3 regions of the Peribacillus sp. FSL P2-0133 genome follow, and region 1 is predicted to be linked to each of the others. Evidence: riboswitches for the same ligand, from Rfam matches in the RefSeq annotation. Region 1 holds a riboswitch; each other region holds the start of a gene.
The links. Region 1 has a riboswitch for lysine ahead of dapA (4-hydroxy-tetrahydrodipicolinate synthase). Riboswitches for the same ligand answer to the same signal wherever they lie in the genome.
Positions count from the first base shown of each region.

Region 2: linked by a shared signal. The riboswitch ahead of MKY17_RS20155 (aspartate kinase) and the one ahead of dapA (4-hydroxy-tetrahydrodipicolinate synthase) in region 1 are both predicted to bind lysine.
Region 3: linked by a shared signal. The riboswitch ahead of MKY17_RS26140 (amino acid permease) and the one ahead of dapA (4-hydroxy-tetrahydrodipicolinate synthase) in region 1 are both predicted to bind lysine.

Region 1 is NZ_CP150254.1:3,240,628-3,247,223, forward strand. Features, by position in the region: gene MKY17_RS15420 (metallophosphoesterase) at 1-2,245, opposite strand, end outside; gene MKY17_RS15425 (DUF2690 domain-containing protein) at 2,730-3,146, shown strand; gene MKY17_RS15430 (hypothetical protein) at 3,293-3,493, opposite strand; lysine riboswitch at 4,021-4,199, shown strand; gene dapA (4-hydroxy-tetrahydrodipicolinate synthase) at 4,334-5,230, shown strand; gene MKY17_RS15440 (Lrp/AsnC family transcriptional regulator) at 5,914-6,384, opposite strand.
Region 2 is NZ_CP150254.1:4,187,123-4,193,718, forward strand. Features, by position in the region: gene sdhA (succinate dehydrogenase flavoprotein subunit) at 1-539, opposite strand, end outside; gene MKY17_RS20145 (succinate dehydrogenase cytochrome b558 subunit) at 610-1,218, opposite strand; gene MKY17_RS20150 (YslB family protein) at 1,602-2,072, shown strand; gene MKY17_RS20155 (aspartate kinase) at 2,135-3,367, opposite strand; lysine riboswitch at 3,456-3,632, opposite strand; gene uvrC (excinuclease ABC subunit UvrC) at 3,694-5,466, opposite strand; gene trxA (thioredoxin) at 5,570-5,884, opposite strand; gene MKY17_RS20170 (electron transfer flavoprotein subunit alpha/FixB family protein) at 6,093-6,596, opposite strand, start outside.
Region 3 is NZ_CP150254.1:5,386,756-5,393,351, forward strand. Features, by position in the region: gene MKY17_RS26120 (metal ABC transporter permease) at 1-74, opposite strand, end outside; gene MKY17_RS26125 (metal ABC transporter ATP-binding protein) at 82-837, opposite strand; gene MKY17_RS26130 (zinc ABC transporter substrate-binding protein) at 850-1,773, opposite strand; gene MKY17_RS26135 (LacI family DNA-binding transcriptional regulator) at 2,483-3,445, shown strand; lysine riboswitch at 3,698-3,883, shown strand; gene MKY17_RS26140 (amino acid permease) at 3,980-5,431, shown strand; gene MKY17_RS26145 (alpha-glucosidase) at 5,471-6,596, opposite strand, start outside.

The DNA of each region.
Region 1 (6,596 bases):
GTGAAACGATCATTTGGTCATCCAATCTAATATCGTCAATCGACCAAAACCAATTATTTTTCGCATTATGCATTCTCCATTGTACTGTCATCGAAGAAGCATCTTCAGGAACCTTAATCGATTTAACTTCATACTTATTCAAAACATGTCCATTTTTATTATCGGAAGCAGCTTTATTGTCATAAACGAGAACTTGTTGTTTTTCCCCATTATCAAAGACAGCAGTTACTTCAGCTGTTTGCGTTCCTTCTTGTTTATAATGGGATGCAAATCCTAAGTACAGATCTTTTGCACCATCAACTTTTACAGAAGGTGAAGTTAATGTACTATCAAAAAAACCTTTTGATGATGGTGAACCGTTATCATCCCATTCATCAGGATCCGCTACAGCTATAACACCTTGACCAAGCTCAAATTTGTTACGATCTTGGTCTTCTGCTTTTGTCCAAAAGTCCTTTGTTGTGAAGCTCCAACCTTGCCACTCCATTGTACCGGCTGGCATATTTGAGCTATTTGTCACCGACCAGCCGTTAGGGGCTGCATGGCTCCAACCGAGAATAGAACTTGGAATGTTTTCATTCACTGCTGGCTTTAATCCAGACTCTAATTGGTCAAAACTTTCTCCAAGCAACATGTTTACGAATACATTTATATTCTTGGAGCCAATTATTTGGCCGCCCTCGTAAGCAGTAATCGTGAATTGTGATGATCCGGAACTTTCCTTACTAGGTGTAGCTTTAATTGGCAACATTTTTTCTTCAGTTCCCGAAAGCTCATAATCAAGTTCATTGTGCTCCAAACTCCAACCTTCAGGTGCATCAACTTTAATTTTCCCCTTCACACTACCATTTCCAAAATTTTTCATCTTCACTTGGAGTGTAGTCGATTCACCTTCCGTTACTAAAGAAGGAGAAGCTAGTGCTGAGACCATTTCCAGGGCTTTTGTCTGGCCTTCAGCCAGTAACACCTTTTTACTGCTATTGTTAAATGAATCTAGTGCTTGTACCTTAATTTCATAATCTGTACCTGGCTTAAGACCAGCTACAGGGAACTCTAAATTCTTTGGAACAGGATCAATATAGAATTCAGAAAATGCGGTAAAGTCTGCGTCTAACTCCCCTGTTTCCTTGTTTTTGGCTGTAATGTGATAAGAATGTACTAGCATGTTATCTTTTGCCTGCGGTAATGTAACATTTAAACTTTTTAGTGTCGATTTTTCTTTTACAATCGAAGCCTTGTCTTTAACTGCAAAAACCGGTGGTAACTGATCTCGATCGTCTGTATATTTAAAGTTATTTTTTTTAGAAGGATTTTTGATTACCCATGGTTTTCCTGTCCAATCGTCTTTATGAAAGTCACGTTTTTTAAGGACAACTTCATTATTATAAACTTCTACAATCATACCTTGACTAATATCCCGATATCCTTCAGGATGAAACCCTTGAAGTTTGCCCGGCTCTAATTCCAAATAACTTACAGAAGACGTGCCTACAGACGTAAAGTCTTTTTGATGAATCGTTCTAGGGTCTTCAAGTGGATAATGAGAATGGCCTGAAAATGTAATAACCTGTGGATGTTTCTTTAATGTATCATATAAAAGTTCTTTATTTTCCTGAGTTCCCCATAAGTCACTTCCATACACAGTGCCTTTAATGTGTTGATGAAGAAAAACAAAGATTGGTTGGTCCGGATTCTCTTTTTCTGCTGCAGCTAACTTTTCGCCTAGCCAGTTAATTTGATTAACAGAATATAAACCATGCGTATTACCATTTTCCGGACTTAACGTAATAAAATCATATCCATTTACTTTTTTATGATAGTAAAGAGAATCCATTCCTGTTTTCTCGAGAAAACGATCTTGTGCTTTTTCTACTGAAAGTCCATTCCAATAATCATGGTTTCCCATTGTAAACATGGATTGGACATCCCCTTGTTTCTTCTCATTATAAATGGAGAAAAACTTATCATATTCAGTAGCGTATCCATAGTCCGTTAAATCCCCAACGACAACAAAAGCATCCTGTTTAGGCGCAGCTTTGTTTAATTGATCCATGGCTGTTCTAAACTTGTTCATATCAGCAGATGATCCATCATCTATATGTACATCACTGATTACAGGAAAAACGAGCTCCGGTTTACGTTTATTATCTGAATTTGAAGATTCCGAGAATGCTTGTACATTTGATAAAGATGTTGTTAATCCTACAGTTACAACTGTCAACATTGCAGCAAATTTATTTTTCACTTTCAAAATCAATTCCTCCTATTTATCGTTTAGCCGCTTTAATTATGTAAGTATTTTGCAAAAAGACAAATATCCTCCTCATTTTTAAATTTTTATGTGGTTTACCAATTTAAATAGTAACTTTACATTATTAATAAAATATTAGTTCAGTGTAATTTAAATATTAATAAATCAAAAAATACCTATGGCCAATAATCCTCCGTTCACTTAAATTGATTCTGGAGGAAAACTTAAGATAATTTTTCGCTTGTAGTAATGAATTGCCATTGCTTGATGTGAATGGGGAACTATCCCTTAACTACGTAGTTATCCGGGTTATAGTAATATTTATATATATGGTAAATGATTCCAAAGTACATAGAAATACCAATTTTCATATGGTAAAGTCGAGAAGAAGGAAAGGAGAGAGGTTATTATAAAAAAATTATTAAATATTGTGATGGTAATAACGCTTGTCTTTGGACTGTTTTTTGCGATTGGACCGATGAATAAAGCATTTGCCTTGTCCTACGATAATACAAACCCTTATTCGACAGGTTGTGCTTCTAAAAGCCCAATCACTTATGAAACGGAATATATTTATAAAAACGGTGTGAAAATTGGATATGTGCAGCTAAAAGGAAGTGCGTATTGTCATACGGCGTGGGGTTACTTAAAGTTTTATTCGGCTGCTCCTTACGATTATTATGCAAATGTTTGGGTTGACAGTTTTAATGGCAAGACCAAGAGAGCATTTACAAGTTGTGCTAGTTCCGGTGGTAACGGATGGATAATGAAAGGCCAGACATCCTGTTATACTGCACAATTATGGAATTTAGATCCGTATAATGCTTTGGCCAAAGCAGGTATTTATTCTTCAAGCGGGGCTCTCATTATTTCTGCGAACACTGGTCGTTATTAATGCAAACTTCCTGTTAACGACTTTTCTCGGTGGAATTGCGTTTTGGGCAACTTTCCTCAGTTTTCCTAATTAGTACAGTCCATTTCGCAGTTCAATGCCTGATCAATTTTCTTTGTTAACAATCCCACGGATCTTAATGGATTTTATCATTCCAGCTCATGGATTTGGAACGACGTATGCTGTTTATACGTACTCGTTCCAATCCTGAATGGAATGGAAGCACCAAGTAGTTCAATAAGTTTAATCTTGTTGGCTACGGATTTATTTCCATTTTCAGCAACATACTCGCTGGTAAAATTGCCAGCTACAATGCTGTCGAACTCCTCCGGTTTTTTTCCCTCGTGCAAGCAATTGCTTCTGATCAGTTTTTATTGGACGAAAGATAATTTTATCTTTGGATAGGTTGTTAACATTAGCTTGATGTCATTAATGGCCATCCCTTTTCAATTTATTATGATAGTATAATTGAATCAATGGAGTCCTCCTTAAATTGAAGCGATCCGTTTTCTTGCTTCCCAAACGTCACGGATTTTCATATCTTTTCTTTCCTTTGTTAGTTTTATATTTATCATGTTGTCCTCCCCACCTTGATCATTATTCTAAGGATTCATAAGATAAATACTAATTATCTATAAGATATATCAATTGTAAAACTGACTATAAAAGAGTGAAACTTTTCATACAGTTTGTTTTATAAAACTATTAATGTTGAGATTACATAATACTAAAAAAGAAAAATCCAGCCCCTATACCGTATCCATTTTCATTGATTATCCATGTATTCTAAAAAAATATTTTAAATTGGCCTTGCAATAATAAGGATTCCTTGTTATATTACAGTCAATTAAATATTTTCTTACTTCATACTTTTTGAAGTGAGGATAGAGGAGCAAAGACCATTAGTACACATTTTGAGGAGAATGAGATCCTATGACTATTGTGGAAAGGGGAATTTGCCGAAGCGGAAAGAATCTCATGTTCTTGAAGCTGGTTCTGCTATTGAATAAATGCAGGACTGTCATATAGGAAACTATATGGAGGGCTATCTTATGCGCGGAAACATTTTTTTGATAAATATTGTTTCTACTGCAGCAGCGAATCCTCGTTGTTGCTTTTTTGCGTTTACTCCTGAATGGCCCAAACCACCTCTGAATTTTTTAAAAAATTATACAAAAGGGTGTGAAGTTATGAATTTTGGCCAAGTTTTAACCGCAATGGTTACCCCGTTTAATCATAATGATGAGGTTGATTTTAATGCTACGAGAACTTTAGTAGATTATTTAATTGCTAATGGTTCTGATGGATTAGTAATAGCTGGTACAACTGGAGAGTCTCCTACATTAACTGAAGAAGAGAAAGTCGATTTATTCAAAATTGTTGTAGAATTTGTTGATGGAAGAGTTCCAGTCATAGCTGGAACTGGCTCAAATAACACGAAGGCTTCTATCAGCTTAACAAAACAAGCAGAGGCAGCAGGAGTCGACGGAATCATGCTCGTTACCCCATATTATAACAAGCCGTCTCAAGAAGGATTATTTCAGCACTTTAGTGCTATTGCCCATTCAACATCATTGCCGGTAATGCTTTATAATATCCCAGGACGAAGTGTTGTGAACATGTCAGTGGAGACGATTGTTAGCCTCTCAAAAATCAACAATATTGTGGCAGTAAAAGAGGCAAGTGGTGACTTAGATGCCATGGCACAAATCATAAGCAAGACAACTAGCGATTTTACATTGTACAGCGGCGATGATGGGTTAACACTACCGGTTTTAGCCATCGGTGGAACAGGCATTGTTTCGGTTGCTTCACACATAATTGGTAATGAAATGCAAGAAATGATCAATAGCTTTAAAAATGGTGATGTCCATGGTGCTGCCACTGCACATCGTAACCTTCTTCCAATTATGAAGGCATTATTTGCTGCACCAAGCCCAGCGCCGGTAAAATCAGCATTAAATATGCGGGGGTTAAATGTTGGAGGTGTCCGCTTACCATTGGTCCCTTTAAACTATGAAGAAAAAAGTGCACTACAAATAGCTCTTCAACCGAGTAACGCAGAAGCAATTTTGTTAAGTAATTAAACTTTATGTTTCATTAAGCGAGTCTTCAATACCGATTTTCTGATTAAAAATCATAATAAACGGGAGAAATTAAAAAAAGCAGTGCAACTCCGAAAGAAGTGTACTGCTTTTTAATCGATGCACGGCTCAGTGCTTAAACTAGTTGAGCATATAATGATTTTATAAGATTAAGGGCAAAAGGAGAATTTACATTTTCAAGAAAAATATATGGTGCATCAAGTAGGAATTTTAAATTTTTCAAATTTTCTATAGCAATGATTTAATCGGGGATTGATCATAAGCTTAGTATTTCTAGTGATGTTGATATGTAATTATTGAAAGACAGAGTCGTTCCTTATTATCCAATCTATAATCCTCCTTAACAAAATCAAAAGACGTTCAAAATTTTGAGCGAACATTATAGTTCAAATTAAAAATGGATTTATATCTACTCAAATAACTTGATAATGAATAAATAGCCTATGTTCTTTTTTAGCAAAGGCTATTTTTTTTGACAAGTTTTTTTATCCAACCCCTTTTTTCTCATGGCCTGAAGTTGCGGTCCTTCATTTTGATCCATGCTGCAGATTTGTATGTTTCCAAATTTAAGGACTTCATTTTTTTATTCCTTCTTCTACTTTTCTCTCTCTTGTTCTATCAAAAAACGTTCGTAAAAGTGTACTTTTACGAACGGGACTTTTTTTCTATATGGGTAAAACTGTTGAATATTTAATTTCTCTGAGAGCTAGGCTAGTTTGAATTCTTGTTATGCCTAGTTTATTTAGCTTTCTAATAAATATTTCTAATTCCTTCCGATCTTTGTTAGCCACTTTTAAAAGATAATCATACTCACCTGTTAAACAATGGCACTCTAATACTTCTGACATAGAAGCTAATGCCTTCTCCAAAACTTCCAGTTTTTCAGCTTGATGTATATTCGTACTCATAAAAATAAAACATAATAAATCAAAACCTAGCTTCTCCTGGTTTAAAATTGCTACTTGTCCATTAATAAATCCTTCATTTTCCAAACGTTTTATCCTTGAATGTATAGCTGGTGGAGATAACTTGACACGCTTTGCAAGCTCAGTATTGCTTAATTGTGCATCCTTTTGTAGTAAATCTAAAATTTGAATATCAACATTATCTAGAACCTTGCTTACGATAGATTCCACTTATAGTCACTCCTTTTACAATTGTTCCAAAAACAGTATCATCCCAATAGCAAAACTTAATTTAATTCTGTATATCAGTAATATTTTTTATTATTATTTTAAGTTTCTTCTATTATACAAAATAATATATAAAGTAACGAACTATAATGTTAAAATTAGCAGTAATTAATTATGAAAATTGAAATGTCATTGTGCACAATGGCTTCGATCTT
Region 2 (6,596 bases), 950 kb from region 1:
GTCAGGTTTTGAGCTACGATACCGCGTGCTGTTTGCTCATCATCGATAACAGCTCCAAGGAATTCCCAGCCTTCATATTTCGTTACAAGGCCTTCAACTTCATAACGGCGAACCTGCTCGTCCAATGCGTAAAGTAATTGCTGACCAGTTGTTGCACCAGCGAATGCTGTACGGCTATGTTGAGTACCACCGAAACGACGGAAATCAAGAAGACCTTCCGGAGTACGGTTGAACATTACACCCATACGGTCAAACATGTGGATGATCGATGGTGCTGCTTCGCACATCGCTTTAACCGGCGGTTGGTTAGCCAAGAAATCTCCGCCATAAACTGTATCGTCGAAGTGGATGTATGGAGAATCCCCTTCACCTTTTGTATTTACTGCCCCGTTGATTCCGCCTTGGGCACAAACTGAGTGAGAGCGTTTAACAGGCACTAAAGAAAATAAATCAACCTGTTGTCCCAGCTCTGCTGCTTTGATCGTAGCCATTAATCCAGCTAGACCTCCACCAACGATAACTATTTTACCTTTACCCAATTCTGTCACTCCCTTATTTCCATTAGCCAAGCTATGTTTTTCCTAATACTTATAAATGAACTCTATCTTCTTATACGAAAGCGAAAATTGCGCTAACCCCTACATAAGAAAGAAGAACGAAAACGATCAAAGTAACGTAAGTCATGATTTTTTGCGATTTTGGTGATACTGTCAGACCCCAGCTCACTGCAAATGACCATAATCCATTAGAGAAGTGGAAAATTGTCGAAATGACCCCAACTAAATAAAATGCAATCATAAATGGATTAGAGAAAATCTCTGCCATCATGTCAAAGTCAACCTCTGCACCTAATGCTGCTTGAATTCTAGTTGACCAAACATGCCAAACAAGGAAAATCAACGTAATGATTCCGCTTAGACGTTGTAAAAAGAACATCCAATTCCGGAAAAATCCAAATCTACCCAAATTGTTTTTAGCCGTAAACGCGATATAAATCCCGTAAACTGCATGATAAATCAAAGGTAAGAAAATGATGAAGATTTCCAAGAAATAACGAAACGGTATGCTTTCTAAGAAATGTGCTGCTGAATTAAATGATTCCGGTCCCTTTGTTGCCATATAGTTGGTAACTAAATGTTCCAACAAGAACAGCCCGATCGGAATAACTCCAAGTAGTGAATGAAGCCTGCGATTCCCAAACTCACGATTTTTTGCCACTAAGTGCCCCCCCTTAATTTGTGAAAAATCATGCAAAGATAATCTGGTGGCTACCTTTTATCTCCGCGTGAAAATATAGTATAGAGTCAGAAAACTCCTCTATACTCCCTTTACAATTATGTGACATGTCCATTTTACTCCTGACTTCTATGTGCGTCAAGAAAACGGATACAAGAAATCTCTTTTTCAGAATAGATTTTTTTGGATTAAATTGTCTATTTTTTATCTGTCAAGTATATATTTTGGAGAAATTATTAATTAATCTATTAATATCTCGGAATAATTTCTCATTTTTTTCCAATTGTTATTTAAATAAATAAAAAACAGTATAATTTGCAAAAGAAATACGTTTATAATAGATTTACAGAAAGAGGCGATAAATTATGAAAAAAAATATTGCTGCTGCGATAGAAGAAGAGATTCATACTGAAGAAATTCAAACTGAAGAATTCAAAGTTCCAGCTTTCGGGTACGAATTAATCAGAGAAGTTCTATTGAGCGATATTCTCGGAAAAGATTCTAATCAAATCCTCTATTGGGCAGGTAAACAATTAGCAAGAAAATTCCCATTGAATGGCGATCAGGAAGTTATTGAATTTTTCCAAAGCGCTGGATGGGGCAATCTGGAAATCTTGAAATATACGAAACACGAGATGGAATTATCCCTGACGGGTGAAATAATCAGCCGCCGCCTGGATTTACACCCTGATTGTCACTTCCAGCTTGAAGCCGGTTTCCTTGCCGAGCAGTTTTCACTGCAAAAAAAATTCCTCAGCGAATCAACGGAAGAAATCAAACGCCGCGCAAAAAAAGTGATATTCACCATCCAATGGGATCCCAGAGATCCAATCTAATGAGCCCTTAAAACAGACTTACCCTTTTACCGGAAGTCTGTTTTTTATTGGACTCCTGAGACTTAAGCTAGCACATTTACATGCTGACCAAGTTTAAATGCTTCATGAAGAGATTCAACCGCCTTCACCATTTCCTTTTCATTGACGACAGTCGAAACTTTAATTTCCGATGTGCTGACCATTTTCACCTGGATGCCTGTATTGGCCATCACTTCAAACATCTCGGCAGCCACTCCGGGATTGGATACCATACCAGATCCGACGATGGACACTTTGGCCAACCCGCTCTCCGTTTCGACCCGGTCGAATCCCAATCGTTCTTTATTATTTTCCAGCACGATCAAGGCCGCTTCCGTATCTTCACTTTTTGTGGAAAAAGATAGATTGGTCGTATCCTCGGCGGTCATGCTTTGAATGATGATGTCCACATTAATCCGGTTTTTCGCAAGTGTCGTGAAGATTGTGGATAATGCACCAAGTGATTGGGGCAAACCATAAATTGTGACCCTCGTAATACTGTCTTCAAAAGCAATGCCGCGTACAATTAAGTTTTCTTCCATAGTTGCTTCCTCCTCAATGATCGTTCCTGATTCTCTCTCCATGCTTGAACGGACTTCAAGCGGAATTTGATAATTTTTTGCATATTCGACAGCCCTTGGATGAAGGACGCCCGCCCCCAGGGTGGCAAGTTCCAGCATTTCATCGTAAGAAATGGATTGGAGCTTTCGCGCGCCTTTTATGTAGCGTGGATCCGTTGTGAAAACACCCGTTACATCCGTATAAATATCGCATCTATCCGCATTCAGCGCTGCAGCGATGGCAACCGCCGTCGTATCGGAACCGCCTCGCCCCAAGGTAGTGATTTCCCCATTTACATCGTTACCCTGGAAACCGGCCACGACCACTATTTTCTTCTCTTGAAGCTGAGCTTGAATCCTTGAAGCATCGATGTTTAAAATCCGGGCATTCCCATGAACGGATTCCGTTTGCATTCCAGCCTGCCAGCCAGTATACGAAATGGCTTCATGTCCTTCTTCAATCAATGCCATCGTTAACAGGGAAATCGTTACCTGTTCCCCAGTAGTCAATAGCATATCCATTTCCCTTTTGCTCGGGGTTCCGGAAATATCACGGGCCATGGAAACCAATTGGTCCGTCGTTTTTCCCATTGCTGAAACAACGACGACTACCTCATTTCCATTCTCCGCTTCCTCGATTACCCGATTGGCAACATTTTTGATTTTTTCTACGCTACCGACGGATGTTCCGCCGAATTTTTGAACGATTAATGCCATCCTCATGCACCCTCTCTACTTTTTAGGCAATAAAAAAAGCAATGAGAAATATCTCATTGCTGTGATCACATATCTAATACTGTAAACACAGTGAGATAGCTCTCCAGGGTATAAACCCTGACAATCCGCCATTTATTAAATGTCGGACCAGGAAAACAAGGTATGAGTCTTGTCTTCCTTCGGCGTCATCCCCTTTCAAAACCTTTCATGGAAGCTCATACTTCTCCAGGTTTTTACTCTTGAATTCCGCACCTCTATCAGCACTTTTAAGTTGTCTAGTTAAAAATTCCTTTTAATCATAGCATAGTGATTCATCGGTAGCAAGATTATTCTTGTAATTTTCTAACGATTCCCTCGGCTACCCCTTTTGGCATACCAGCTTCCATGATTTCCTCGACTGTTGCCTCTTTGATTTTCTTCAATGATCCAAAATGCCTTAATAATTGCTTCCTTCGTTTTTCCCCTACTCCTGGAATATCATCAAGCTGGGAGTGAACCGCATTTTTCCCGCGTAGCTGGCGATGAAAAGTAATCGCGAACCGATGCACTTCATCCTGAATTCTTTGCAATAGGTAAAATTCCTGGCTCCGTGAATCAAGAGGTACGATTTCAAGAGGATTTCCGATCATCAATTGCGATGTCCTATGCTTTTCATCCTTAATGAGGCCTGAAAGCGGAATATCAAGGCCCAATTCATTTTCCAAAATATCCCGAACGGCTTCGACATGTCCCTTTCCGCCATCAATGATGATCAAGTCCGGAAGCGGCAGCCCTTCTTTCAATACTCGTGAATACCTTCTTCTGACCACTTCACGCATCGATTCATAATCATCAGGTCCCTGGACCGTCTTGATCTTATATTTTCGGTACTCTCTTTTTTCCGGCTTCCCATCAATGAACACGACTAAAGCGGAAACAGGGTCACTTCCCTGGATATTGGAGTTATCGAAAGCTTCAATTCGATGCGGGGTGTAGATACCCAGTTGGTTCCCGAGGTTTTCCACCGCATTGATCGTTCTTTCTTCATCCCTCTCAATCAAAGAGAATTTTTCCTGAAGGGCGATGGAGGCATTTTTATTCGCCAAATTAAGCATGTCTTTTTTCGCTCCCCTTTTGGGATGAATCGTTTTGACCCCAAGCAGCCCTTCGGCCATTTCGGCATCCACTGATTCAGGCAGCAAGATTTCCTTTGGTTTAAAATGGTTCGTAATCTCGTAAAACTGACCTAGGAATGTGAGAAGTTCCTGTTCGGGTTCATCGTAGACCGGAAAAAGTGAAACATCCCTTTCTATTAATTTACCCTGCCGGACAAAAAATACCTGAACGCACATCCAGCCTTTATCATAGGCAAAGCCAAATACATCCCTGTCGATGAAATCGGTCGTCATCATTTTTTGCTTCTCCATCGTAATATCAATGTGGGCAATCTTGTCACGGAACTCCTTGGCCCTCTCGAAATCGAGCTCTTCTGATGCCAATAGCATTTTTTCAGTCAGTTCTTTTTTTATTTCAGTATGCCCGCCGTTCAAGAACCGGTTGATATCATCCACCATTTTTTTATATTCCTGTTCCTCTACTTCATATACACACGGGGCCAGGCACTGGCCAAGATGATAGTAGAGACAAACGCGATCCGGTAAAGTATTGCATTTTCTTAGGGGATAGATGCGGTCGAGCAATTTCTTCGTTTCGTTAGCAGCAAATGCATTCGGATAAGGACCGAAATATTTCCCTTTGTCTTTTTTTACTTTTCGCGTAATGATTAGACGTGGGTGGCGTTCCGCAGTCAGCTTGATGAAAGGATACGTCTTATCATCCTTTAGCATGACATTATATTTTGGGTCATGTTTTTTGATTAAGTTCAACTCTAAAATTAGAGCCTCGATATTGGAAGAGGTGACGATGTATTCGAAATCCTCAATCTCATTCACGAGCCGAAATGTTTTTCCATCATGAGATCCCGTAAAATAAGAACGGACACGATTTTTCAACACCTTCGCTTTGCCTACATATATGATCGTTCCCTGACGATCTTTCATTAAATAACAACCAGGTTGATCGGGAAGAAGGGCAAGTTTATTCTTTATTTGTTGATTCATGCTTTCAGCCTCCTGTTCTCCCATTTTTACAATCATTATATATCAAGATAGCGAAAAAAGCTTCAAGTCCGCAGACTTGAAGCTTTTTTTAGCTATCTTACTATTACGCGTGTTTTGCAATAAGTTCAGCAAGTGCTTCTTTAGGTTGGAAACCAACAACCTTATCAACCACTTCACCGTCTTTAAGGACGATTAATGTCGGGATGCTCATCACACCGAATTTTCCTGCTGTTTCTTGGTTTTCATCTACATCCACTTTTACGATTTTTGCTGTATCGCCAATTTCAGTATCAAGCTCTTGAAGAACAGGAGCGATCATTTTACAAGGTCCGCACCACGGAGCCCAAAAATCTACAAGAACAACACCTTCGCTAGTATCTGTTGTGAAAGTTTGGTCAGTTGCATTTACAATAGCCATATATATTTCCTCCTCAAATTTACTCAAATAACTAAAGACAGTATACCATTGTTGCTCGAATCGATGCTAATATTTTGCTTCAGTGGTAGGATGTCCAAAATAAGAATAAATATGCAGGCCGGAGTCCTTGCCTCTTAGCCCAAATAAAGGGGCAAGACATGTATCGGCTTATGCCAAATGTCTTGCCCCCTTATCTGTATTATCTCTATTAAGCGTTAACTTTTAGTTTTTTGAATTCTTCCGTAAGTAATGGAACGACTTCGAAAAGGTCTCCGACAATTCCATAATCAGCCACATTGAATATGTTAGCTTCCGGGTCTTTATTGATAGCAACGATAACCTTGGAGTTGGACATCCCCGCTAAATGCTGGATCGCACCGGAAATTCCGCAGGCGATATAAAGGTCAGGTGTTACGACTTTACCTGTTTGCCCGATTTGCAAAGAGTAATCGCAATAGTCCGCATCACATGCTCCGCGAGAAGCTCCTACCGCTCCGCCAAGAACTTGTGCAAGTTCCTTTAATGGTTCAAAACCATCTTCACTTTTCACGCCCCGTCCACCTGCGATGATTACTTTCGCTTCTGAAAGGTCGACCCCTTCGCTAGCTTTTCTAACAACATCTTTAATGATTGTGCGTAAATCCTTAATGTCCACACTTAATGTAGAAACATCACCAGAGCGGGACTCATCTTTCGCTAATGGTTCGATATT
Region 3 (6,596 bases), 2.1 Mb from region 1:
AATCCGAGGAACATCGTGCCAAGCAATATCCACCTTGTATTTGGATCAGTAATAATATCCAGTATGTTCATCATGTACACCTCATTTTAATAAAAGGCCGGACTTCGTGTCTGATAGTATCGCTAGGCGGCCTCCATATGTTGCCTGTAAGTGTTCGGGAATGAATACTTCCTCCGTCGGACCTATTTTCATCACCTTTTTATTCAATAACATCGTCCAGTCGAAATATTCCTTCACAGTGGATAGATCATGGTGCACAACCAGAACGGTTTTGCCTTTTTCCTTCAATTCCATCAGCAATTGTATGATTGCTTTCTCTGTTGCGGCATCCACCCCTACGAACGGTTCATCCATAAAATAAATATCCGCTTCCTGTGCCAATGCACGGGCCAGGAATATCCGTTGCTGCTGTCCACCTGATAGCTGGCTGATCTGACGGTTAGCGTATTCAGCCATCCCCACCTTTTCCAGGCACTCCATCCCCTTCTGCCTTTCGGACTTACCTGGTCGCTTCAGCCATCCGAGATGACCATATCTGCCCATCATCACGACATCGAGTGCGTTGGTCGGAAAATCCCAATCCACTGACTCCCGTTGTGGTACATAGCCGATACTCTTCCTCATCGATTTATAAGTAGAACCCTTTATTGTGATTTGCCCCGATATTTTGGGGATCAATTCGAGTATCCCCTTTATCAATGTGGACTTCCCTGCTCCATTGGGACCAATGATACCGATTAAATTCCCTTCCGGCACCTCAAATGAGACATCTTCGACAACCGGCTTCTTATGATAAGCAATCGTTAAATTCTCGACCTTCAAAGCTGCTAGATTCATAGTTTCTCCCCCTTATTTCAAAGCACGGACGATTGTGTCGGTATTATGACGGACCATTCCGATATACGTTCCTTCTTCCGTCCCTTTTTCACCCATGGCATCCGAGAACAATTCACCGCCGATTTCCACCTTGTGCCCCTGCTTACCTGCTCCTTGAATGACAGCCTCGATGGCCTTCCTTGGTACACTTGACTCAATGAAAATCGCTTTAATTTTGTTCTCCACAAGATAATTCCGCATGTCCGTCACATCTTTTGATCCATATTCCGATAATGTATTGATCCCTTGGAGACCTCTTACGTCAAGTCCGTAAGACTGACCGTAGTACCCAAAAGCATCATGTGCCGTAACGAGCACCCGTTGATCTTTTGGTATTTTATTAATTTCGTCTTGAACATATTTATCAAGTTCCTCCAATTGCAGGACGTACTCTTCATAATTTTCACGAAACTCTGCTTCATGGTCCGGATCATTGGCAATCAATTCTTTCTTAACTGCCTCCGCCGCAACGATCCAAAGCTTTACATCGAACCATACGTGGGGATCATGTTCCGTTGCACTCACTTTGCGAAGTTGGTTCTCCTTGAAGTCCTCCGTTACGGCAATCGTCGGTTTATCCTTGCTCATCATTTCAAATATATCCGTCATTTTCCCTTCAAGGTGCACACCGTTATAAAAAATCATATCAGCCGAATCCAGTTTCTTAACATCACCCTGCGTCGCTTTATATAGATGGGGGTCGACTCCCGGACCCATTAAACTGGTGACCTCGACATGTTTACCGCCGATATTCTCAACCAAATCTCCAATCATTCCCGTTGTTGCAACGACATTCAACTTACCATTGCCTTTATCACTTTCGACCGTATCATTGCCGCACCCCGTTAAAATCAGCAATGCAGCAAGCACGCTCCCAATAGATTTCAGAAAACCCATCCATATTCCCTCCCTTTTTCATCTTTCTAAAATAGTTTGCCATACGCAAAATTAAGTGTAAATTTTTTACATTGTCGTAAAGGCTAAAAAGTTTCCCGCGCACAACTTATTTTATACTATACACAAATATACAAAAAAAGTGAAACTATTTTTTCAAACATTTCAAAAAAGGACAATGACTTTTACACACAGCAAAAAACTGTCAGGAAGCTCCACTAGGGAGCTTCCTGACAGTCAGTCATTCCGTACATGAAACTAACGCTGAAGTTATATTATATTGTGGGGTCTTAATGGTGAATATAAACTATGGGGGCTATTTCGGGACGGTGTGAAATTCACGAGTAAATGCGCGGATTTTACGAGTAAAGTGCCAAAATTCACGAGTAAATGTGTGAATTTCACGAGTAAAGTGCCAAAATTCACGAGTAAACGCGGATTTCACGCATTCCATGTGCATTGCCACTCATTTTTTCAAGGAAATTGCCAAGTAAGCAAATCCCAATTCGATTCCGCAAAGCACAAAAAGGGTGATTAAAGTTTGGAACATCATGATCTCCTCCTCCTCTAAGACTTAAAACAATCTTAAAGGATGAAACCCATACCAGAACAAGACCTTATTTGAAGAAATCTTCAGCAGCCCCGCACTGTTCTCTTGCCCTGAAATGGGTTTCATACTGTACAATATAAAAAAAGAAAAAACGGTGATACCATGACAAATATTAAAGAAATAGCTCAATGTGCCGGTGTATCTGTCTCAACAGTGTCCCGTGTATTGAATGATCATCCATATGTAAGCCCCGATAAAAGAAAGAGCGTCTTAGAAGCCATCGATCGTTTGAATTATACGAGAAACATAAATGCCATTCATCTTTCTAAAGGTAAAACAAATCTTATCGGCATAATCATCCCCTTCAACAATCACCCATATTACGGGGCAATCGTTAACGGAATCACTAAACAGGCAAATGCAATTGGCTGTCATATCGTCATCTTTCAAACAAACTATGACAGAGAGAAAGAAATCGAGGCTTTTAATATGCTGCAAATGAAGCAGCTCGATGGCATTATCGTTTGTTCAAGGATTTCGGAAATGAAAATCCTTTTGGATTATCAAAAATACGGACCGATTATTTTATGTGAGGATACAGCCCAGGCTGAATTCTCATCCATCAGCATTGATCATTATGCAGCTTTCTCCTGTGCCCTTGAGTACGTGATTGCTAAAGGATATAAGAAAATCGGATACAGCCTCGGCCGTAAAAAGAGCAGAAATAGTTCCCATCGTACAAAGGCCTTTAACGATATCATGAGTAAACATCAACTGATAAACAATAAAGAATGGCTGTTTGAAGGCAGTTATCACATCAAAGACGGTGAACAATTGTTTCAGGAATGGAATTCGATGATAGATAAACCTGAAGCCATCATCATCACGAATGATGACACGGCGGCAGGCTTCATTCTTACCGCTAAGAAATCGGGTATAAGGGTCCCGGAAGATGTGGCCATTCTCGGTTTCAATAATGATAGCCTGAGTGAAATGCTCGACATCACGACCATTTCCTTACCGCTGGAATGGATTGGGAAAATGGCAGTGGACCTATTTGAGAATCCTGAAGTGGTCAAACATGTAAAACTGGACTACGCCCTTATAAAAAGGAGGACCGTTTAGTTATCACATTGCTTTATTTTGGTATATCGTCAATTAAAATCTTCCTTGCCCATCATTCATTAACTAGGAAAAAATAACCACATAAAATAATCATTGCGATATTCATGAGATTATTTTATAATTTTGATATAGTAAAGTTTACTCAATTACTAGCAATCTATTGCGATTGAATGAATTTCATGAGCACTATCGTCCGACGTCACTTACAAGCTGACGCAACGATTTTAGAAAATTGAATACTTCCTCATTTACCGATGAGTTAGAGGCTGCAGCTTATAAAAGTAAAACGGACGAGATTCTGGAAAATTCAAGACTCCGTTTGAAAGGATAAGTTGCCGAAGTTAGGGTATATTCCATGTATATTCTCGCTGGCGGTGTTACCGAACAGGAACACCACTGTCACGTTTTTTCAAAAAAGCGTGGGGAGCTATCTTCGGAAGGATAAACGGGTTTATTATAAACAGCCGTCGATCTTTTTCGACTGCTGTTTTTTTATTTTTCGTTCCCTTCCAATAAAAAGGAGTGTAACATCAATTGTCAAATTCACAATCACCATCAAGCCCTACTGAACTGAAAAGGAGCCTGAAAGCGCGTCATTTAATGATGATTTCATTAGGTGGAACGATTGGAACAGGTTTATTTTTAGCAAGTGGCGGGGCCATTCATTCAGCCGGTCCCGGCGGTGCTTTGGTGGCATACGCGGTCATCGGCATCATGGTTTATTACTTAATGACAAGTCTTGCAGAAATGGCAGCGTTCATGCCAGTGGCCGGTTCGTTCCGTGTCTATGCATCCAAATTCGTCGATCCGTCTTTCGGTTTTGCGATTGGTTGGAACTACTGGTATAACTGGGCAATCACCATTGCCGCTGAATTGGCTGCCGTTGTCTTAATTATGAAGTTCTGGTTCCCGGATAGCCCTTCATTTATCTGGAGTGCCATTGCGTTAATCACTATGTTTCTTATCAATTACATGTCAGTTAAAGGTTTCGGGGAAACAGAGTTCTGGTTTGCCATGATCAAAGTCGTGACAGTCATCATTTTCTTGATCACGGGTGTTCTGATCATTCTCGGAATCATGGGTGGGAAAGACCCAATTGGTTTTTCCAATTTCACAATGGGCGAAGGTCCCTTTAACGGAGGGTTCTTCACGATCCTGGGCGTATTCATGGCTGCCGGCTTTTCATTCCAAGGAACGGAATTGCTTGGAGTGACTGCTGGTGAAAGTGAGGATCCAGAAAAAAATATCCCAAAAGCGATCAGATCCGTTTTCTGGCGCATCATCTTATTCTATATCCTTGCCATTTTTGTAATTGGAATGATCATTCCGTTTACCGATTCACGTTTATTGAGTGAAGATGTTGCCGTAAGTCCATTCACGCTTGTATTTGAACGGGCCGGCCTTGCATTTGCTGCATCCATCATGAACGCGATCATTCTATCATCCGTACTCTCTGCCGGTAACTCTGGCATGTACGCTTCAACCCGTATGCTATGGGACTTGGCACGTGATGGGAAAGCACCGAAATTCCTAGGCAAGTTAGATAAAAGAGGGGTACCCGTGAATGCACTTATCGTGACTTCTTTAGTAGGCTGCGTTGCATTCTTAGCTTCATTTTTCGGTGATGGCGTCGTTTATATCTGGTTATTGAACGCTTCAGGCATGGCGGGATTCGTCACCTGGGTCGGGATTGCGATTGCCCATTATCGGTTCCGCAAAGCTTACGTAGCTCAAGGCCTTGATATGAATGATTTACCATTCCGGGCAAAAGGCTTCCCATTCGGGCCTATATTCGCACTTGTCCTTTGTATTATCATTATCATCGGACAAGGCTATCAAGCTTTCAGCAGCGATGGGATCGACTGGAATTCAATGTTTGTTTCCTACATTGGCTTAATTTTATTTTTCGTCCTTTGGTTCGGCTATAAAATCAAGCATAAAACGAAAATCATTCCCCTAGAGGAATGTGACCTTAAATCAAAATAATACACAAAGGACCTGTTCTAAGGAGAACAGGTCCTTTTTTCATTTCAAATGATAAACACGGCATTCATATGGACGCAGAGGTTTGCTGGAGATTCCTTCTTCCTCCTGCCCATAATTGCCGATCAGCCTTGTGGCTGAATATGCATGCAGTTCTTCAGGCAAAGTATAGGAGGCCTGCTCTTCTCTAAAGTTGCATAGAACCAAAAGCCTTTCATCTTCAAACGATCTCGTGTAGGCAAATATTCGTTCATCATCCGGCCATAGCAGTTCAAAACGGCCATAAACGACGACTTCATGTTTCTTGCGTAATTGGATAAGCTTTTTATAAAAATGAAAAATGGAATTCGGATCATTATAGGCTTTTTCTGCATTAATCACGGGGAAATTGGGATTAACCTTAATCCAAGGCGTCCCTTTCGTGAATCCCGCGTTCCGGGAGTCATTCCACTGAATCGGTGTCCTCGCATTATCCCTGCTGCGGGCGTGGATGGCTGACATCATCCGCTCTTTTGACCAGCCATGTGAATTGACGAGTTCGTCATATGAATTCAATGTTTCGATATCCCGGTAATCATCGATGCTTTCAAATGCAACATTGGTCATGCCCAGCTCTTCCCCTTGATATATATAAGGTGTCCCTTGAAGCATATGAAGACAAGCTGCAAGCATCTTTGCGCTTTCAATACGATACTTTCCATCATTACCAAACCTTGAGACAATCCGGGGCTGATCATGATTGTTCCAGTATAAACTGTTCCAGCCATCCCCCTCCAAACCAGTCTGCCACTTGGAAAGAATTCGCTTTAAATCGGTAAGCTTCCACTTATCATTACTCCATTTCCCTGCTGGTCCGCTCCCCAAATCCATATGTTCGAATTGAAAGACCATATGTAGCTCACCACGATCTTTACCTGTGAACAATTGCGCCTCCTCCGGTGTGACGCCTGGCATCTCCCCAACCGTAATCACGTCATGTCCAGAAAGTGTCCGTTGATTGATTTCCTGCAAAAACTCATGTATGCGCGGGCCATTCAGGAAAAAGGGGCTTCCATCGCCATGCTGTTTCTCATGATGAACGGCTCCATCTGAATAGCTTTGATCTTTCGAAAGGAAGTTGATGACATCCATCCGGAAGCCATCGACACCCTTATCCAGCCACCAAGTC